Regions from separate parts of the Rhizobium tropici CIAT 899 genome, predicted to be linked through region 1. Evidence: predicted binding sites of a transcription regulator. Region 1 holds the regulator's gene; each other region holds the start of a gene.

Region 1 (3,649 bases):
CCACCGGCGGCAATCGTTGCGATGGTGCGGCCGTGGAAGGCGCCTTCGAAGGTGATGATATGGAACTTCTCGGGATGCCCCTTGGCGAACTGGTAGCGCCGCGCAGTCTTGATGGCGCACTCCAGAGCTTCTGCGCCCGAATTGGTGAAGAACACCTTGTCGGCGAAGGTCACTTCCGTCAGCCGCTTCGACAGCTTCTCCTGACCGGGCACCTCATAGAGGTTGGACAGGTGCCAGACCTTGTCGGCCTGCGCCTTCAGTTCGGCGACAAGATGGGGATGAGCATGACCGAGCGAATTGACCGCGACGCCGGCTGCGAAATCGAGGTAGCGTTCGCCATTCTCAGTGACCAGCCAGACGCCCTCGCCTCGCTCGAACCGCAGCGGAGCGCGCAAGTAGGTGTCGTAAAGCGGCGTGGTCTCGGCCATGGCCCTATCTCCTGATCACAACTTTAAGGACCGATCGCTTCCATTTGATGAAACGGGTCCGAAAAAATCAAAAATGCCGCCTTGCGGCGGCTCGGGCACTATTGATGTTTTGCACCGCGATGTCAACAAAACTGCCGTTTTAGCAGGTGCGAGAAAACACTTGCCGGCAAAAGAGATGCGCCGGGCGGCGCCTATGGCAGAAATGCCACGCCCGGACAGCAAGTTGGGGAAAACCTCGAAATCGATTCCTCAAGATTCCCGCGACTCTTGTCACGGAGTCAGCCTCACACTAGGTTAAAAACCAATTGCTAGACTGCATGCGGCGGAACTAGTCACCACAATTTTAGAGCGTTTCGCGCCTCGATACCATGCGAGGCAATGGTGAGGGATTCTGCCATCGGAAACGCGACAGCGGAGACAGGGCATGAATTGGACAGACGAACGCGTCGAGAAGCTGAAAAAGCTATGGTCCGAAGGATTGAGCGCCAGCCAGATTGCTGCGCAGCTCGGTGGCGTGAGCCGTAACGCCGTCATCGGCAAGGTGCATCGCCTGAACCTCCCCGGCCGAGCGAAGGCGGGCGGCACGGCAACCGCAGCACGCACGCCGAAGCGCAGCGCAGCGGCACCTCGCGCTGCGACCTACGGATCGCGCGTTGCTACCCGCACGGTGGTTGCCCGCCAGCAGGGCGCAACCATGCTGAAGGAAGAGATCGAGATCGATTCCGTCAACGAAATCCAATATCGCCCGGCATCGAACGTCGTCGTTCCGATCTCCCGCCGCCTCGGCCTGACGGAACTGACGGAGCGCACCTGCAAGTGGCCGGTCGGCGATCCGCTGAAGGACGATTTCCATTTCTGCGGCAACGAGAGCCCAGATTCATCGCCTTACTGCACCTACCATCAGCGCCTGGCCTACCAGCCGGTGCATGAACGGCGTAGACCGGCCCAGCCGCGTGGCTGAGAGGCTTGATGACTGAGATAAAGAAACGGGCCCTTGAGGCCCGTTTTCTGTTTCCGCCGCTATGTTGATGCCTGATCGGGTCTCCCCGCTCAGGCTTCCATGGAGTAGCCCGCGCCGCGAACGGTGCGGATGACATCCTGCATATTGGAGAAATTGAGCGCCTTGCGCAGGCGGCCGACATGGACGTCGACCGTGCGTTCGTCGACGTAGATATCGTGACCCCATACGCCGTCGAGCAGCTGCGAACGCGAGAAGACGCGGCCCGGCGAGGACATCAGGAACTCAAGCAGGCGGAATTCCGTCGGCCCCAGCCGCACTTCGCGGCTCTTGCGGTGGACGCGATGAGTTTCGCGGTCCAGCTCGATATCGCCGCAGCGCAGCACCGTGGAGAGAACCTCCGGGCGGGCGCGCCGCAGCATCGCCTTGACGCGAGCCATCAGCTCCGGCGTCGAGAACGGCTTGACGACATAATCGTCCGCGCCGGTCGAAAGCCCGCGCACGCGCTCGCTTTCCTCGCCGCGGGCCGTCAGCATGATGATCGGCAGGCGCTCCGTCTCCGGCCGCATACGCAGCCGGCGGCAGAGCTCGATGCCCGATACGCCGGGGAGCATCCAGTCGAGGATCAGGAGATCGGGGATGCGCTCCTGGAGACGCAGCTCGGCCTCATCGCCTCTGAGGATCGTGTCCACCTCGAAGCCTTCGGCCTCAAGATTGTAGCGCAGCAGAACGCTAAGCGCTTCCTCGTCTTCTACAACAGCAACTCTCGGAACCATGCGCCTATGGTCTCCTTTCTTCGCTTCCAGATTATTCCGTCACTGCGCCGACGGTATTGGCGGTATCGTCCTTCGGGCGCTCGCCTTCCGGCTGCGCGCCCGTCGCCATGTAATAGATCGTCTCGGCGATGTTGGTGGCATGGTCGCCGATGCGCTCGATGTTCTTGGCGCAGAAAAGAAGATGCGTGCAGGTGGTGATGTTGCGCGGATCTTCCATCATGTAGGTCAGCATCTCGCGAAAGAGCGAGGTGTACATGGCGTCGATTTCCTCGTCGCGTTCGCGGATCGATACGGCTTTGTCCGGCGAGCGGGTCGCGTAGACATCCAGAACTTCCTTGAGCTGGCTCAGCGCCAGTTCGGAGAGATGCTCGATGCCGCGGGCGAGGCGGCGCGGGACACCGGTGCCCTGGACGGCGATGACGCGCTTTGCAGTGTTCTTGCCGAGATCGCCGACGCGCTCGAGATCGGATGCGATGCGGATCGAGCCCATGATTTCACGCAGGTCCGCCGCCATCGGCTGACGGCGGGCGATGGTGACGATCGCCTTGTCTCCGACTTCGCGCTCGGCATGGTCGAGAACGACGTCGTCGGAGATGACCTTCTGGGCCAGGGCAGCGTCGCTGTTGACCAAGGCGCGTACGCTGTCGCTAACCATCTGCTCTGCCAGGCCGCCCATTTCAGCAATGCGGCGCGTCAGGAACTTCAGGTCTTCGTCGTAGGCAGAGAGAATGTGAGTGGAGACCATTTTTCTATCCTCAAGGTGAACTGTGTGAAATGAGCCGCGCGCCTGCCATCATCAACCAAAACGGCCCATGATGTAATCCTGCGTGCGGAAATCGTCGGGATTGGTGAACATCTTATCGGTGTCGTTCTCCTCGACCAGGTGGCCGAGATGGAACATTGCGGTACGCTGCGAGACGCGGGCTGCCTGCTGCATGGAATGCGTCACGATGACGATGGTGAAGTTTTCCCGAAGCTCGTGGATGAGATCCTCGACCTTGGCGGTCGCTATCGGATCAAGCGCCGAGCATGGCTCGTCCATCAGGATGACCTCCGGGCTGACCGCGACGGCGCGGGCGATGCACAGACGCTGCTGCTGGCCGCCGGACAGGCTCGTGCCGGCATCATGGAGCCGATCCTTGACCTCGCCCCAGAGACCGGCCTTCTGCAGGCTGGTCTCGACGATATGCTCGAGATCGGCCTTTGAGCGATGCAGGCCATGGATGCGCGGGCCGTAGGCGACGTTCTCATAGATGGACTTCGGAAATGGGTTGGGCTTCTGAAAGACCATGCCGACGCGGGCGCGCAGTTCCACCACGTCGATGCTGTCGTCGTAGACATCCTGATCGTCGAGCGTGATCTTGCCGGTGACCCGGCAGGTCTCGATCGTATCGTTCATGCGGTTGAGGCAGCGCAGGAAGGTGGACTTGCCGCAACCGGAAGGGCCGATCAAAGCCGTGACCGTATTGGTGCGGATCTTCAGATTG
Region 2 (3,649 bases), 710 kb from region 1:
AGGCAAGGTCAGGATGGAAGGCGGCAAGGCCGTGAGCCTCGGCAAAACACCTGCTGTCGATGGACGGCAGATTTTGTCGCTGCTTGGGGACGCGGAGTAATTACGGAGCTCTGGCGTCGAACAGCCCCCTCATCCGCCGCTCTCAACCGCCTTCCTCAAGCCGCAATTGCCATCAGCGGATGCAGCGTGCCGTCGCTATAGACGATGCGGCCGCCGCGGAAGGTGGCGCGGATACGGTGAACCGAGCCGGGCTCGACGGCGACCAGATCGGCAAGCTGACCGACAGCAATCTCACCGCGATCCATCAGTCCGGCCGAACGGGCGGCGTTGGCGGTTGCCGTCGCAACAGCCGCCGGCAGACCGCCGGCAACAACATCGGCGATCTTGAAAATCGCCGGCACGAAGGCGGCCGGGTGATAATCGGCGGCGATGATGCCGAGCAGGCCGGAGCGCGCCGCATCCAGGGCGCTGAGGTTGCCGGACATGGACTGGCCGCGCAGCGCGTTCGGCGCTCCCATGAGGGTCCAGAGACCGCGACGGCAGGCTTCCTCGGCGGCAGGTCCCGTCACCGGAAATTCGCTGATCGTTACGCCGAGATCGTGCATGGCAGCCACCTTCTCCCGGCTGTCGTCATCATGCGAGGCGAGCGACAGCTTGTGCTTCAGCGCAAGTTCAACCACGTCATGCAGCTTGCGCTCGATCTCAGGGTCCTCGCGCTGTGCGATGCGCTTTGCTACGACCTCCTCGGCAGCCTCGCGCGACATGGACCGGCGCTCGGACATGCTGCGGATATAGCTTTCAATGTCGTTATACTGCCCCTGCCCCGGCGTGTGGTCGGTGAGCGAAATCATATCGACGGAGCCCTCCTCCAGCAGCCGCTCCAGGGTCGGCGCCGCGCCGAGATTGGTGATTTCGTAGCGTGCATGGACGCGGTGGTCGATCAGGAGCTCATCACGCAGGCTGCCGATGCCGCGAATGACAGCCGAGGTGGTTTCGAGCGAACGGACGTGGCCGTAGACGCTTTCGGTCGCAAAGGAGAGCGCCGCAAAGGCCGTGGTGACGCCGGCCGCCGCCAGCTTCTTGTCTAGTTCATGAATGCCGAAATCGATCGGCATCATCGCATTCGGCCGCGGCGCGATCTCGCGCTCCACCATGTCACAATGCAGGTCGACGAAGCCCGGCATCAGCAAGCGGCCATCGCCGTCAAAAGTCGGCTGCTCCACCGGCTCCGAGCGGATTTCAGCAATCACGCCGTCCTCGATGCGCACTGCGCCCTTCTCGACGACTTCATGAGGAAGAACGAGCGTGAAATTGCTGAGCCACATCGGCTTTCTCCTGAAACATCCATAAGCGAAGGAAGGGCGGAAACATTCGAGTGTCTTCGGCCGCCCGCCCCGGTAAGCTCGATTCGTGACAATGTGATGAATGGAGAGCAAGCTCCCACCCACGCAGCCGCCTATTTCAGGCTGGCGACATTCAAGACCGCCCATTGCAGCAGCATGATCGTCTTGGCGTCACAGATATCGCCCTTCTCAATCATGACAATCGCATCGGACAGGCGAACTTCCAGCACCTCTATATCCTCATGCTCTTCCGCAAGCCCGCCGCCATCGGCAACACGGTCGGACGTGTCAATCACGGCGGCGAAGAAATGAATGACCTCCGTCGACGAGCCGGGCGAGGTCATCGCCTTGAACAGGAAGCGGACGTCGCGCACGCGAAAGCCGGTCTCCTCCATGGCCTCGCGGCGGATCGCGGCTTCCGGCTGGTCGCCGTCGAGCAATCCGGCGGGCACTTCGATCATCCAGACCGGCTCGCCGACCAGCCGGGCCGGCAGACGGTATTGCCGAACGAGCACCACGGTTTCGCGTTTGGGATCATAGAGGAGGATGCAGGCTGCCGGCGTGCGATGATAGACCTCGCGCTTCAGCCGATGCTTTTCGCCCTGCGAATCCGTGTAGTCGACCTCGAATGTGCTCAGCCGAGTCCATTGATCCGCCAGCGTCTTTTCGCTGACGATTTCGGCTTTCGCCTTTTCGAATTTACTCATGCCACGTCCTTGCGAAGCCATACCTTGTTGTCGTGGACAGCCGCGCCGCCATAGGGCGCGACGGGGTCGGCGCCGGTAAGCACATTGATGCCCTCGCCGTCGACATGAGCCTTGTTCGGCCAGAGCCCCTCGGCGATCAGCACACCGGGCTTCACTTCCGTCGTCACGCGAGCGTGGAGGCGGATATCGCCGCGACCATTGCCGACACACACCAGATCGCCGTGTGCAATCTCAAGCGCTTCGGCATCGGTGGGATTGATCATCACCTCGGGACGGCCTTCCTTCTGCCGTGACGTCTTCGTTTCCGCGAAGCTCGAATTCAGGAAATTGCGCGAGGGCGAGGTCGCGAGCCGGAACGGATGCTCGGGGTCGGCCACCTCGATCACATCGACCTGGTCCGGAAACTCTGGCAGTTCGACGTGAGGGCCGAGCAGGCCGACGGAGGCCGGCGGACGGTTCGGCGCCGGCTGGTTGGTCCAATCGGGGCGGAAGCGGAACTTGCCGTCGGGATGGGCGAAGCCGTTGACGAAATGGGCGGCCTCGAAATCCGGCTGGCGATCGAACCATTTGTGCTCGAGGAAATAATCGTAATCCGGCAAGCCGCTTCTGGACAGAACCCTGTCGATCATCTCGCGGGCGGAGAAGCCGAAGCCGGTGCGATCCGCAATACCGAGGCGCTTCGCCAATTCCTCAATGACGAAAAGATTGCTGCGAACGGTCGGCGGCGGCTCGACAAGCTTCGGGCCGAGCAGGATGTGGTTCTGGCCGCCGGCACGGTAGATGTCGTCATGCTCGACGAACATGGTGGCGGGGATGACGATATCGGCCATGTCCGCCGTATCGGTCATGAACTGCTCGTGCACGGCGACGAAGAGATCGGAGCGGGCAAAGCCACGCTTCACCAGCCGCTGTTCCGGCGCAATATTCACCGGATTGGTGTTCTGGATAAGCATCGCAGTCACCGGGCCGCGATGGCGCAGCGCCACGGCATCGCCGGTCAAAGCGCGGCCGATCTGCGACTGATCGATCATGCGGATATCCTGATCCTTCATGGCGCGGCCGGTGAGTTCGCTCGCGTCCATGCGGAAGATATCGCTGTTCGAATGAAAAGCGCCGCCGCCTTCATATTGCCAGGAACCGAGAACTGTGGCGATCGAGGCTGCCGCGTGCATGGCGATCGCGCCATTGCGCTGACGGGTAAAGCCGTAGCCGAGGCGGAAGTAAGTCTTCTTCGTCGTTCCCACGAGCTTGGCGAAGGCTTCGATCTCATCAACCGAAAGGCCAGTGATGCCAGCAGCCCATGCCGGAGTCTTCGACTTCAAATGCTCTTCGAGGCCGGCGGGATCGTCGGCATATTTGGCCATGTAGTCGCGGTCGGCATAGCCATCGCGGAAGGCGATGTGCATGACGGCGCAGGCAAGGGCCGCATCCGTGCCCGGTTTGACGATCAGGGCCATGTCGGCCTGCTTCATCGTCGGGTTGTCGTAGATATCGACGACGACGATCTTGGCGCCGCGCTCCTTGCGGGACCTGATCGCGTGCGTCATGACGTTGACCTGGGTCGCAACCGCATTCGTGCCCCAGATGACGACGCAGTCC
Region 3 (3,649 bases), 1.2 Mb from region 1:
GCTTCGGCCTGGCGCAGCTTCACCAGTTGCGCGGGCGCGTTGGTCGCGGTGACGAAGCCTCGACCTGTATCCTTCTCTACAAGGGCCCCCTCGGCGAAACCGGGCATGCGCGACTGTCGATCATGCGAGAGACCGAAGACGGCTTCCGCATTGCCGAGGAGGACTTGAAGCTGCGCGGCGAAGGTGAGCTTCTGGGGACACGCCAGTCCGGCACGCCGGGCTTCCGCATCGCCAGCCTCGAGGCTCATGCCGATCTTCTGGAGATCGCCCGCAAGGATGCCGCCTATCTGATCGAGCGCGATCCGGAGCTTATGAGCGAGCGCGGCGCAGCGGTTCGCACCCTGCTCTATCTCTTCCGCCGCGACGAGGCGATCCGCTTCCTGCGAGCGGGGTAAGCGGATGAGCGCAGCGACTGCGCCCATCCTGTTTCAAAACATCATTTGGCGGAGAGACCGGGAATGGTAACCTGGAATACCTGGAACATGGTATCGACATCGGCGCCGCTGTCATCCTTGTAGGCAGCGCCGACCTGGAAACCGTCCTGGGTGATGAAGTCGTTGTCGTTGGCGACGAACAGGAAGTAATCGTCGGGCAGCTTCGGATCCTGAATGCTGACGATCGACATGGCCTCCCACTTTTCAGAGAGGTTGTTGCGGTCGTTCGGTGCGCCATTATGCAGACCAAAACGCGCTAGATCGGCGCCATCGTTGATGTCGATGAACTGGCTGAGGACAGCCGGCTTTACCGAAGGATCAAGAACGCCCTTCGGTGCGACCGCCGTATCGCTGTCGAACTTGCCGCCGGCAATATCGGTGGCAGCGGACACATCGACGGCCACAACGCTGCGATAGAGCGACTTGTCGCCCTTCTGGCCGTAGCCATTGTTGCTGTCTCGCGCCAGCATCAGGAAGCTTGTCGGCGAAAGCGCCACGATTTCGCTTTGGGCGGCAACGGCCGTCTTGCCCTTGTCATTGGTAAAGACCGGCAGAGGCACGACATATTCGTGCACCAGCTTCAGATTTGCAGGATCGGCGGCATCAAAGACAAGCGCGCGGGTATTCTGGCGCGTGGAGCTGGAATCGCCACCATCCTGGCGAGTCGCGGACTGGAGCACGACGATCAGGAACTTACCGTCCGGAGTCAGGGACATGCCCTCGAAACCCTGATTATTTTGGCGCCCGCTGGTCGGATCCTTCGGATCTGGCGCGGTTTCGCCAGGGCCGGGATTGTTCGAGGAAAAATTCACGGCGCCGTGGCGCATCGGCAGAAACGCGGCCGGTGGTGCCGTGGCCGAGATCATCAGCCCATCCGCCGAGAAGCGGTAGATATAGGGACCGTATTCATCGCTGATGAACATAGAACCATCGGGCAGCCGGGCAATGGCTTCGTTATCGAGCGCGATCTTGCCGTTCGGTGCCTGCGGCAGAAGCGGCATGCCGCCTTCCGCCTGGCGAACGCCGGTGGCTGGGTCAAGGCCAGTGGTTTCGTTGCCCTTGTTGTCCTTCAACAGCAGCGTATCCGCGAGCTTGGCTTCGACGCCCGCCTGTTCCTTACCGGCTGGAGGCGCTGCACCGGGGGCAATCGGCGTCAGCTTGATATCGATGGTGTTGAGACGCCCGCGGTAATCGGTGGTGCCGGCTACGTTATAGCCGCGGTCCGGCAGCAGCCACAGCGAGCCGTTGTAGGTGCCATCGGCATTGCGAACCCAGCTCTTGGTATCGATCGACATGCCCGAACCGGAACCGAAGGTCTCGCCGAACTTGTCGCGCAGATTGGCCGGGATGCGGCCGACGGCGACGCGGCCCTTGTTGACGAGCGTCACGCCTTCAATCGTCACGGAATTATCCGCCAGCGCCGGCATTGGAGCCGTGAAAACAAATGTCGCAAGCGCCGCCGACAGCAGCGGCAAGCTCTTCGAACGCATATATCTCAAGACAATATCCTCCTGATAAAAACTTTTGTGGAGGCAACGACATCCATCTCCCGCCTGTTTGCGGACCGCGTTGAAGATCCGCAGCTCGGTGCCCATGCCCCGAACATTCGATGTTGAGATACATGCGATTGTCTGCCCCGACTGACGATCTAAGGTGTCAATATGATAAAGGCATGACAGTTCGCGCAGAACGCGAATCTATTGATCCAACCATTGGAAGATGAGCAATTTAGGTCAAAGAATTCATCGGAATCGGCTGCTGCAGTTTCTTGGCTGCGACCAGTTCCTTGTATTCCGGCGACACAAGGCCGCCCGAGATCAGCAGCTTGGCGCCATCCTCCGGGCTCATATCGAGCACCGTGATCTTTTCGCGCGGAACGAAGACAAGGAAGCCGGCCGTCGGCACCGGCGTCGGCGGCAGGAAGACTGCCACCATGTCCTGACCCATGGCATTGAATTTCGAAGCGATCTCGCCTTTGGCATCCGTCGATATGAAGACCATGGACCAGAGGCCCGGGCTTGGATATTCGATCAGCCCAACCTTCTTGAACGAGGTGCCCTGCTCTTTCAGCACCGTTTCGAAGATCTGCTTGACGCTCTTGTAGATCGTGCGCACCAGCGGCACGCGATTGACGATCGACTCGCCGAAGCGGACGATGCTCTGACCGATCAGGTTCTTGGCCAGAAATCCGACGATCGTGATAAAGATCATCGCAATTACCAGGCCGGTACCAGGTACAGCGAAGTTCAGATAGCTCTCGGGATCGTAGCGCGCGGGAATGTAGGGGCGAACCCAGCTATCGGCCCAATGGACGACGGACCAGGTCAGCCATAGTGTAATGGCGATCGGGGCACAGATAATCAGGCCGGCCAGGAAATTGTTTCTGATCCGCGTCGTCACGGACATTTTGATGAGTTTTTCAGTCATTCGCCGCTCGAAAACTCCGTCCCGTCGCTACCGCTTCCCGGCAAACCCTCCCCCCATCTCCGTGGGCGAATCGTGCCAGAAATTGGCGCGGCATACAACCCGCTAGCCACATCTGTGAGCCGAACAAGCGATCGGCTCACGAGGACGTGACGGCAAATGCGCGGCGGAAGGAATCCTATTCCACGGTGACCGATTTGGCGAGATTGCGCGGCTGATCGACATCCGTGCCCATGAACACGGCCGTATGATAGGCAAGCAATTGAATCGGCAGCGAAAAGATGATCGGGGCTATGATCTCGTCGACGACGGGCAAGGTGATCGTCGCCATGGTCGGCAATGTCGATGCGGCAGCGCCAATTTCATCCGTGATGAAGATGATTCGACCGCCACGAGCCGCAACTTCCTGCATGTTGGAAACGGTCTTATCGAAGAAGCGGTCATGCGGAGCGATGACGATAACGGGCATGTTCTCGTCGATCAGCGCAATCGGCCCATGCTTCAATTCGCCGGCCGCATAGCCCTCTGCGTGGATGTAGGAAATCTCCTTGAGCTTCAGCGCACCTTCCATGGCGAGCGGGAAGCTGGTGCCACGGCCGAGATAGAGCACATCCTTGAACTTCGAGATCTCGCGCGACAGGCTTTCCATCTGCGGCTGGATGATATTCAGAACATTCGCCATGATACGCGGCATCTCGACGAGATGGCGCACCATTTCCTGTTCATCTTCGGCGCTAATGGTACCCCGAGCGACGCCGGCTCCAATCGCCAGCGAGGCAAGAACGGCAAGC
Region 4 (3,649 bases), 370 kb from region 1:
CGGAACGCCATGATCGCGGCGGACGCGCACGAGATCGGCGCGCAGGCCCTCTGCAATGCGGCCGCGGTCGTTGAGGCTGACCGTCCGTGCCGGGGTCGCCGTCACCATGGCGATCGCCTGCGGCAGCGAAATGCCCTCGACCTCGTCCGCGAGGATGAAGGGCGCATGCAGCAGGCTGAGCGGCACGTAGTCGGAGGAAAGCACGTCGAGCACACCAAGCTCGGCCAGATCGCGGGCGGCGATATTGCCCGAATGCGACTTGCCGCGCACGATGTTCGGCGCGCCCATCAGCACGCTCATGCCGGCGCCGTGCGAAGCCTTGGCGGCATCGATGCTGGTCGGGAATTCCGCGAGGCGAACGCCGTAATTGATGGCTTCATCGACATGGGCGAGCGTCGCATCATCATGACTGGCAACCGTGATGCCGCGTTCGGCGCAGACCTTGGAGATCGCGTCACGATGCGGCGTGGCATATTTGGCCGATTCTTCCTGGCGCTTGGCAACGAACTTGGCAAAGGCTTCGTCGCTGAGCCCGCGCTTCTTCTGATAGTAGAAGATGTACTGATCCATGGTCTGGAACTGGCGCTGGCCCGGCGCATGGTCCATCAGCGAAACCAGACGCACGTAAGGGTCCTTCTCGAAGTCCTGGAAGTGGTCGAGCACGTTGTCGGAGGAAACTTCGCAGCGCAGGTGGATCAGGTGATCGGCGCGCAGGCGGTCTTCGCGCTGGGCCGCCTGGATCGCGTCGGCCATGTCGCGCATCTCGCCCTTTTCGAAACCGCCATCCTCGTCCGAGCCCATGCGCAGGCAGTCGAACACGGTCGTGATGCCCGAGGTGACGATCTGGGCATCATGGGCCTGGATCGCGGCCGTCTTGTTCCAACGAACGCCCGGACGCGGGGAATAATGCGCTTCCAGATGGTCGGTATGCAGCTCGACCAGACCGGGGATCAGATAATCGCCCTCGAAATCCTCGCCGATATCGGACTTACCCTCGGAAATCGCGGCAATGCGACCGTCGCGGATCAGCACCGAACCCTCGACGATCCTGTCTTCAAGGACGATGCGGGCGTTGGAAAGGACGGTTTCTTTGCTCATGTCGGATCTTTCATGTTAGGCGTCGGCAAGCGGCAGCCAGGAACGGACGGTAAAAGGAGCGCCGCGCTCTTCTTCGACGAAGATGGCGAGGCCGGAAATATCGAGCGGCTTGCCGGTATGTTCGGCGAAACGTTCGCGCAGGACCTCATGCATCTCGGCCTGTCGTTCGGCCGGAACGCGCCCTGTCAGCGTCATATGAAAACGGAACTCGTCATTGACGTAAGGATAGCCCCAGCGCAGCAGATTCGCGCGCTCTGGTTCTGTGAGACCCTCCGGCTTGCGCCGGGCGATATCATGATCCGAAAGCGGTGCGCGGAACGGCTCGAAGGTTTTCACCACGCGTGAGGCGAAATCCTGCAGCGGCTGGTAAAGCGAGCCCGGCACGAGCGCGAAGAAATGGCCGAGCTGGCCGAGCACGAGTTCGGGAATGGTGAAAGCCTTGGTCCGCGAGGCGAATTCGGCGGCGACCTCGAGGAGATCGCGCTCGGTCACCGAAGCGGCCAGCTCGAACGGCGCCTTCAGCGTGGCATGAAAGCCATAGCGGCGCGGATCGGCCGTCAGCTCGGCATGGCCTTCCGGCAGCGGACCCATGGCCTTGTCGGAAAAAATCTCACCGGAAAACGCATCGCGGCCAAGCCAGCGAGCGGCAAGCGATGTCAATGGATCGTCTTTGGGCGGCGTGAAATAGAGAGCATAGCGCAAGGCTGCATTCCTTGGAAAAATCGGCTGCGCGGGACACTGTTGGGTGATTTGCTTCAAACCGCAAGAGCAGCAAGGCAGCAACGGTTCGAATCCGGCTAAAGCCGGCCTGACCGCTACGGTCCTGCCGGCCTGCGCTACCGGATTCCCGTGACAGAATGATGATGGAAAATGATTTTTTCCCGATCTTTTTATTTCGCTCGCGTGCCCATCAGCCGCGAGCGCAAGGCGTTGGATGCAGCGTCGAAAAGGAAGACGACAATTAGGATCAGCAGCACCATGTAGGCGACGTTTTCCCAGTTGGAATTGGTGCGCATCGCTTCCCAAAGCTTGAGGCCGATGCCGCCCGCACCGACGGCGCCGATGATGGTCGCGCCGCGCACGTTGGATTCCCATTGGTAGAGCGTCTGGCTGACGATGACCGGAACGATCTGCGGCACGATGCCGTAGCGATGTACGAGAATGGTCGGCGAACCGGTGGACTTGACGCCTTCGCGCGGCTTGTTGTCGATATTCTCGAGGCCTTCGGAATAAAGCTTGCCGAGCGTACCCGTCTCCGTGAGGAAGATCGCGCCGCTGCCGGCAAGCGGGCCGGGACCGAAGGCGCGGGTCAGGAACAGTGCCCAGATCAGCATGTCGACCGAACGCAGGAAGTCGAAGAGGCGTTTGAGGATCTGGTTGAGCAACCGGTTCGGCGTGATGTTTCGGGCGGCCAGAAAGGCGAGCGGAAAGGCCGCGAGCGAACCGAGCAGTGTGCCGAGGAAGGCCATGACGATGGTCTGGAACAGCTTGGTCCAGACATCGCCATGCTGCCACGCGCCATTGTTCCAGACATTGTCGAATGCCAGTGAGAGATTGGATTGCGTGGGGTCCAGCCGCGGCCCGGAAACGATCAGGCCGATGACTTCACTCGCCGGCTTGTCGAAGAAGGGCGAATGCGTATCGAAGACGAAGTTGGCCCAGCCGAGAAAGCGCTTGCGGATCTTCACGCGGTCGGTGGAAATGCTGGCATCGCCCGCGAAGCCGAGATTGACGAGAATATTGTCGTCATAGACGGTCATCCAGCTGGGAACGGGCGCGGAGCCGACGATTTTCGGCACATCGCCGGCAATATCGATTGGAATCGTAATGCCGTGCGCGGTCACGATGGCCTGCGTCTTGGTGACGGTTACCGTGCGGCTCGTGCCGCTGACGGAAACGGTCATGCTGCCATCAGGATTGGTCTTCACCCAGTCGGGATGCGGATTGTCGCCCAAAGGCGAAAAACGCGGATATTTGATGGTGATCTTGTCACCGGAGATGCGGAACTCCGGCTGCACGTCATAGCTCACCCATTCGCTGAGATAGATGCCGACGCGTTCCCAGCGTGCTTCGGAAATGACTTTCGGCAGATCGAAGAACCAGACTGCATAGATGCCGTAGAGGACAATGCCGATGAACATCGTCAGCGCACCGAAGCGCTGGCGGAAGGACCGGTGAAGAACCTCCGGGTAACGTGCTTCGATTTCCTGCATGCGGCTGGCGTCGATGATGGACATGGTCAACCTCAATGCTGCAAAAGGAAGGCATGTTCGCCGACCAGACGGCGGCGGAGCCATGCGGAAAACTGATCGACGGCGATGATCGTCAGGAAGAGAAGCAGCACCAGCGCCAATGTCTTGGCGCCAAAGCCGCGCGAGATGGCAAGCTTCAGCTCCTCGCCGATACCGCCGCCGCCGACGGCACCGATGATGGTGGAGGCGCGAACGTTGATCTCGAGGCGCAGCAGCGCGTAGGACATGAAGTTCGGCAGCACCTGCGGCAGGGCGGCAAAGCGGACGCGCTCGCTCCAACTCGCGCCAACGGCGCGCAT

What was found. The regulator PhoB, encoded in region 1, activates phosphate uptake and scavenging genes when phosphate is short. The targets are predictions, from matches to a motif close to TGTCATNNANCTGTCAT.
Region 2: a site for PhoB is predicted at 1,411-1,427, ahead of RTCIAT899_RS06275 (alpha-D-ribose 1-methylphosphonate 5-triphosphate diphosphatase). Genes of this name have one in related genera too.
Region 3: a site for PhoB is predicted at 2,096-2,112, ahead of RTCIAT899_RS08775 (esterase-like activity of phytase family protein). Genes of this name have one in related genera too.
Region 4: a site for PhoB is predicted at 1,948-1,964, ahead of RTCIAT899_RS01015 (DUF1045 domain-containing protein). Genes of this name have one in related genera too.

The regions. Positions count from the first base shown of each region.
Region 1 covers NC_020059.1:580,844-584,492, reverse strand. Annotated here, with positions in the region: gene RTCIAT899_RS02865 (aspartate aminotransferase family protein) at 1-428, opposite strand, end outside; gene RTCIAT899_RS02860 (GcrA family cell cycle regulator) at 853-1,389, shown strand; gene phoB (phosphate regulon transcriptional regulator PhoB) at 1,479-2,162, opposite strand; gene phoU (phosphate signaling complex protein PhoU) at 2,194-2,907, opposite strand; gene pstB (phosphate ABC transporter ATP-binding protein PstB) at 2,959-3,649, opposite strand, start outside.
Region 2 covers NC_020059.1:1,290,042-1,293,690, reverse strand. Annotated here, with positions in the region: gene purN (phosphoribosylglycinamide formyltransferase) at 1-100, shown strand, start outside; gene RTCIAT899_RS06275 (alpha-D-ribose 1-methylphosphonate 5-triphosphate diphosphatase) at 156-1,325, opposite strand; gene RTCIAT899_RS06270 (NUDIX domain-containing protein) at 1,457-2,050, opposite strand; gene RTCIAT899_RS06265 (molybdopterin-containing oxidoreductase family protein) at 2,047-3,649, opposite strand, start outside.
Region 3 covers NC_020059.1:1,788,057-1,791,705, reverse strand. Annotated here, with positions in the region: gene recG (ATP-dependent DNA helicase RecG) at 1-395, shown strand, start outside; gene RTCIAT899_RS08775 (esterase-like activity of phytase family protein) at 437-1,924, opposite strand; gene RTCIAT899_RS08770 (DUF502 domain-containing protein) at 2,163-2,861, opposite strand; gene glmS (glutamine--fructose-6-phosphate transaminase (isomerizing)) at 3,037-3,649, opposite strand, start outside.
Region 4 covers NC_020059.1:214,588-218,236, forward strand. Annotated here, with positions in the region: gene RTCIAT899_RS01010 (alpha-D-ribose 1-methylphosphonate 5-triphosphate diphosphatase) at 1-1,098, opposite strand, end outside; gene RTCIAT899_RS01015 (DUF1045 domain-containing protein) at 1,114-1,800, opposite strand; gene phnE (phosphonate ABC transporter, permease protein PhnE) at 1,989-3,335, opposite strand; gene phnE (phosphonate ABC transporter, permease protein PhnE) at 3,344-3,649, opposite strand, start outside.